DNA from 2 places in the Xenorhabdus sp. PB62.4 genome. Region 2 is predicted to be linked to the other one. Evidence: predicted binding sites of a transcription regulator. Region 2 holds the regulator's gene; the other holds the start of a gene.
What was found. The regulator PurR, encoded in region 2, represses purine synthesis genes. The targets are predictions, from matches to a motif close to CANGCAAACGTTTGCNTG.
Positions count from the first base shown of each region.

Region 1: purL (phosphoribosylformylglycinamidine synthase) is a predicted target of PurR. The motif match lies at 2,160-2,177, and genes of this name have one in related genera.

Region 1 is NZ_NKHR01000004.1:259,186-262,620, forward strand. It holds gene purL (phosphoribosylformylglycinamidine synthase) at 1-2,074, opposite strand, end outside; gene mltF (membrane-bound lytic murein transglycosylase MltF) at 2,342-3,435, shown strand, end outside.
Region 2 is NZ_NKHR01000028.1:30,797-34,231, reverse strand. It holds gene Xenpb_RS16830 (Grx4 family monothiol glutaredoxin) at 1-91, opposite strand, end outside; gene sodB (superoxide dismutase [Fe]) at 451-1,029, shown strand; gene purR (HTH-type transcriptional repressor PurR) at 1,587-2,612, shown strand; gene punR (DNA-binding transcriptional activator PunR) at 2,616-3,435, opposite strand, start outside.

The DNA of each region.
Region 1 (3,435 bases), on a different contig from region 2:
CACCGTAATAGCTGTCTAAACTGGCAGTAGTCACTGCACAATCTGCCACAGGGATTTGCCACGGGCCAACCATCTGATCACGGGCAACCATACCTGTTATGGTGCGATCCCCAATCGTAATCAGGAATGTTTTCTCTGCAACAGCCGGTAAATGCAGAACACGTTTTACGGCTTCCGCAAGATCAATCCCTTTACGATCTAAATGTTGCCCTTGTGCTTTCAAGACCTGCACATTTTTTAGCATTTTGGGTGTCTTGCCGAGCAGCACATCCAAAGGCATATCGATTGGCTGATTATTAAAATGGTTGTCATTCAATACAAGGTGTCGTTCTTCTGTTGCTTCCCCAATCACAGCATAGGGAGCACGTTCCCGACGGCAAATTTCTTCAAACAGAGCAAGCTGCTCAGGGGCTACCGCCAGAACATAACGCTCTTGAGATTCATTGCACCATAACTGTAATGGGCTCATTCCCGGTTCATCATTGAGAATGTTACGCAGTTCAAAGCGTCCGCCTCGGCCGCCATCACTGACTAATTCAGGCATAGCATTTGATAAGCCACCAGCCCCTACATCATGGATAAACAGAATGGGATTTTTCTCCCCCCGCTGCCAGCAACTATCAATCACTTCCTGACAACGACGTTCCATCTCTGCATTATCACGCTGCACAGAGGCAAAATCTAAGTCCGCATCAGATTGACCCGATGTCATTGAGGATGCAGCACCGCCCCCCAAACCGATATTCATGCTTGGCCCACCCAACACAATTAATTTTGCGCCAACTGGGATATCCCCTTTCTGGACGTGCTCTTCACAAATATTTCCAATTCCCCCTGCCAGCATGATGGGTTTGTGATAACCACGTAGTTCTGTACCGTTATGGGAGTACACGTTTTCTTCATAAGTTCTGAAATACCCCAACAATGCCGGACGACCAAACTCGTTGTTAAACGCAGCACCGCCCAATGGCCCTTCCAGCATGATATCCAACGCACTGACTATACGTTCAGGCTTACCGAAATCTTCTTCCCACGGCTGTTCAAAGCCGGGAATTTTCAGGTTTGAGACTGAGAATCCTACCAATCCAGCTTTAGGTTTGGCTCCTCGCCCTGTTGCACCTTCATCACGAATTTCTCCGCCAGAGCCGGTTGCAGCACCAGGCCAGGGCGAAATTGCCGTCGGATGGTTATGGGTTTCGACTTTCATCAAGATATGAGCGTGCTCTTGATGGTAATCATAGATACCCGTTGCGGGATCAGGGAAAAAGCGACCAATATGGGAGCCTTCCATCACAGCAGCGTTATCTTTATAAGCTGAGAGCACATGATCTGGTGTCTGTTCAAATGTATTTTTGATCATTTTGAACAGCGACTTGGGTTGGGCCTGACCATCAATAACCCAATCTGCATTGAAAATTTTGTGGCGGCAGTGTTCAGAATTCGCCTGAGCAAACATATAGAGTTCAACATCCGTCGGATTACGTTCCAACATCTGGAACGCTCTCACCAGATAATCAATTTCATCCGCAGCCAGAGCCAAACCCAGTTCAATATTTGCTGATTCCAGTGCTGTCCGTCCCAATTGCAAGACATCAATCTGTTTCAATGGCGAAGGTTTTTGTTGGGAAAACAGCGCATCAGCCTGTTCAAACTCCGTGAACACACTTTCCATCATGCGATCATGCAATAATGCTGACAGCGCTTGCCCCTGCTCAGCATTCATACCAGCACCCTGAATATAATAGGCAATTCCCCTTTCTAAACGGACAATCTGGTTTAGACCACAATTGTGGACAATTTCTGTCGCTTTCGATGACCAAGGAGATATTGTTCCCGGCCTTGGTGTCACTAACAATAGTTGACCTTTCGGCTCATATTCAGCCAAAGAGGGACCATACTTTAATAGCCGATTTAATTTTTCCCGTTCATCTCCTGTAATTGGAGCGCTAACATCTGCAAAATACACATATTCTGCATAAATGCCTGTAACAGGAAGCCGCTGATCTTGGCACTGGGAAAGGAGCTTAGTAATACGAAACGCTGATAAAGCGGGCGAGCCACGCAGAATTTCCATAATAATAGGTTCTCTCATCTTAGAAGCAAAGCCTGACTGATGCCTCAGGGGGAAACGCGAGACATTATAGAGGAATGTTCGCCCTGACGAAACCGTTTGCGTGACCATTTATTAACCTAACAATACACTTAATAAAGCTTCTAAATTAATTTAATAAAGTTGCACATCCCAATTTTGTTGCGCAAAATTCTCGATTACTGGGAATTTGACCATGCTATTATCTTATATTTCACACGGGGCCTAATCGCACTGGCGAGAGATAACTATTTGAGTAATATAAAGATTAATTATTTTGTTATCGTTATTATCGCGCTCCTCTCTGCTGCCATCATTGGCCTGAACATCAATTGGCCCAATAAACAGCAGGAGCAGATAAACAAAATTCTGGCACGGGGAGAGCTTCGGGTTAGTACCATTACCTCTCCTCTGATTTCTCTTAACAATAAAAATGAACCCACGGGATTCGACTATGAACTAGCCAAACGGTTTGCTGATTATCTGGGTGTTAAACTTGTCATTAAATTTCGTACCAACATTAACCAGCTTTTTGACGACTTAGAAAATGATAAAGCCGATTTTTTGGCTGCAAGCCTTATCTATAATAGAGATAGGCTGGATCAAACACGCACGGGCCCTGCCTACGCATCAGTCTTACAACAGCTAGTTTATCGTAAAGGGACAACGCGCCCACGCTCGTTTAATGATTTAAAAGGCACTCTCATCGTCACCGCTGGCTCAACCCATGCAAGCGAACTAAGAAAATGGAAAGAGCAATCTTATCCTGATTTAACTTGGCAAGAGACGTCACACGAAAACGCTCAGCAATTACTTGAACAAGTTTCCGAGGGGATAATCGACTATACAATCAGCGATTCAATCAGCTTAGCCCTGCAACAGCGTATTCATCCCAATTTAGCCGTTGCTTTTGATGTCAGTGAAGAACGTCCCCTGACTTGGTATTTAAGACGAAATGATGATTATAGTCTCTATTCAGCCATGCTTGATTTTTTCAGCATGTTGGCTGAAAACGGCATTATGTCGCGGCTGCAAGAAAAGTATTTCAGTCATGTCGGTTCGTTCGACTATTTCGATACCATTTCATTTATTCGCGCTATCAATACAACATTACCGACATATCAGCCAATTTTTGAAAAATATGCCGGTTCACTTGATTGGCAATTAGTGGCATCTATTGCATGGCAAGAATCGCATTGGGACCCTCAGGCAACATCGCCCACTGGCGTCCGTGGCCTGATGATGCTCACTCGCCCGACAGCGGAATGGGCGGGTGTTCACGATCGGCTAGATCCGGAAGAGAGTGTGAAAGGTGGAATGTCCTATTTGCACTATTTGATGGATCG
Region 2 (3,435 bases):
GGTTCTCACTAATTTGGCGTTTAATTTTTTCAATAGTTTCTTCAGTTGTTGTATTAGTAACTGTGTTAGTGTTCGTATTCATAGTCGTCATTTTTGCTTCCTTAAACTGCAAGTGCTATTCATCAGCATCAGAAAAGTTTGATTCAGAATACCACTTTCTACTCTGATTTTTCTACCGCGAACTTTCCGTGGCAAATTTTTGCCATGATTTACAACAAGTATTCATCAGGTATTTTATCCTAATTAGCCGTATTAAGTTCATGTTATAGTTCAGTTCTACGCCAGTTCGCAGCTAAGTAGCATCTTTTCTCCTGTTATTTAGCAAAAAAGTTGTTAAGATAATTATCAAAACAGCAACATGATAATAAGCTTAAATTTGCTCTGCCCATGATTCAGTATCTAAGTCATGGTTTACAGAGCCAAAAAACCGATATTAAAAAGGAGCATGCAATGTCTTTTGAATTACCAGCATTACCTTATGCCAAAGATGCCCTGGAACCACACATTTCTGCAGAAACTCTGGAATATCATTACGGCAAACATCACAACGCTTATGTTGTAAACTTGAATAATCTGATTAAAGAGACCGAGTTTGCCGGAAAATCACTGGAAGAAATCATCAAAACATCTGAAGGCGGCATCTTCAATAACGCAGCGCAAGTCTGGAACCATACTTTCTACTGGCATAGTCTGTCACCAAATGGTGGTGGCGAACCAACCGGAAAAGTAGCAGATGCTATCAATAGTGCTTTCGGCTCTTTTGCTGAGTTCAAACAGCAGTTCACTGACGCCGCCCTGAAAAACTTTGGTTCTGGCTGGACATGGCTGGTCAAGAAAACTGACGGCAGCCTCGCTATCGTTAATACTTCTAACGCAGCAACTCCACTGACAGGCGAAGATAAGCCAGTACTGACAGTTGACGTTTGGGAACACGCATATTACATCGATTACCGCAATGCGCGTCCTCAATACCTGGAGCACTTCTGGGCTTTAGTCAACTGGAAATTTGTTGAAGAAAATCTGGCTTAATAAGATTAATTCTCGTCCCTGTTTGAAATAACAAGGGCAAGTGCACCTGTTCACCACATTATGAACAGGTGCACCTACCCTTGGAACAAGTAATGTTATACCTCAATTCTTTTTCTCGAACTCGATCAGATAAGGCAAAGGCTTCCCAGAAAAACAATCATGATTAATGCACTGCTGGCAGCCAATAATCCCAACTTCAGATCTGTATCCATAGACTATCCTCAATGTGAAAATTAAGATATCTCAATACCATAAGCTTTAGATGGTTATTTATTGCATTATTTAAAAAACTATACTGTAATCCTTGAACCATACTCTTTATAACATCGATTATTACTTTCACTTTTGAGCTAGATCAGACAAAATTCAAGGTTCATCGCTAAATTATTGCCAACCATCACTCTATATATAAATATATTGGCAAACGCTTAACAAATATCTATATCCAATAGCTTTCAGGTTGCAAAGTGACACAAGTTAGAGCAATCAACCATGTGGCAGCCTGAAAAATGAAGGGTATATAAATTTAGACCATAAGGTCAGGAGTCCTTTTTATCATGGCAACGATTAAAGATGTGGCTAAACGCGCTGGTGTTTCGACCACAACCGTATCCCATGTTATCAATAAAACCCGCTTCGTCGCCGAAGATACAAAGGCTACAGTTTGGGCTGCGATTAAGGAGCTGAATTATTCTCCCAGCGCCGTTGCTCGCAGCTTGAAAGTTAACCACACCAAATCCATTGGATTGCTGGCAACATCAAGTGAAGCCCCTTATTTTGCTGAAATCATAGAATCTGTTGAAAATAGCTGCTATGGCAAAGGCTACACACTGATTTTGTGTAATTCTCATAACAATCTTGATAAGCAGAAAGCTTATCTCGCAATGTTAGCGCAAAAACGCGTAGATGGTTTGCTGGTAATGTGTTCAGAATATCCTGAACAACTTTTAGGTATGTTGGAAGACTATCGTAATATTCCCATGGTAGTTATGGATTGGGGAGAATCCAGAGGGGATTTTACTGATGCAATTATTGACAACGCTTTTCATGGTGGTTACTTGGCAGGTCGTTACCTTATTGAACGCGGCCATCGTGATATTGCATCTATTCCGGGGCCATTGGCAAGAAATACCGGAGGCGGACGTCATCAAGGTTTTCTCAAGGCACTGAGAGAAGCCAATATTACTATTCGGGACGAGTGGATTGTACAAGGTGATTTTGAACCTGAATCTGGTTATCAGGCCATGTGTAAAATCCTGAATCAAAAGCATCGCCCAACTGCTGTTTTTTGCGGTGGTGATGTTATGGCAATGGGTGCAATTTGCGCAGCCGATGAATTGGGATTACGCGTTCCGCAAGACATTTCTATCATCGGTTATGACAATATTCGTAATGCCCGCTATTTTACACCAGCATTAACAACCATCCACCAGCCCAAAGAACGTCTGGGGCAAATGGCCTTCTCAATGCTATTGGATAGGATCGTTAATAAGCGTGAAGATGCACAAACTATTGAAGTCCATCCGCGTCTCGTTGAGCGTCGCTCCGTGGCGGATGGACCTTTTATCGATTATCGCCGTTAATAGTTAATTTTCCTGCAACCACTCAGCATTAAGTGTTTCACTATCTCCAAGATAATTAAGTAACCAACTTAATGCTGGTGAATGGCATTCTTCTGACCATGTTAAGCAACATGGGCTATCAGGCAGTGGTTGTTCAAGTTCCAGTGCAACCAGCTTTCCTTTACGGATCAACGGCAGTGCACGATGCTTGGGCACCATCCCGACACACAACCCATCCATCAGGCAACTCAATCCGGCATCCCAATCAGGCACAACTAATCGCCGTTGGTTATCCAAGGCCCATGTATCGCGTTTAGGTAAGTTGCGCGAAGTATCTTCAAGACACAAACTGGAATAAAGCCGAATTTGATCATCGTTCAGTTTTCCCGATATTGCAGCCAGTTCATGTGCAGGGCTGGCGACACACAACCAGGGCATGAATCCCATATCCCTAAAGCTATATCGCTCACCGACAGGAGAGGCACGTGTCGCCCCAATGGCAACATCTACTCTCTCATCGACAAGAGCATCCCATACCCCATTAAAAACTTCAGGATAGATAAACAATTCAATATCTGGAAAATGGCGGTAAAAATCCAAAATCAACTGAAGTGTCCGCTCCGGCTTTACAACTTGATCAACCGCAATACTGAATTGTCCCCGCCATCCATTAGCCACTTGCTGGCACTGGTGTCGGGTGTGATTCATTTTTTTGATAACAGATCTAGCCTCCTTGACAAAAATAACTCCAGCCTCAGTTAAATCCACATCACGGTGACGACGTTCAAATAAAGGTACTGCCAGCCATTCTTCAAGTTGTTTTACCGTATAGCTGACAGCGGAA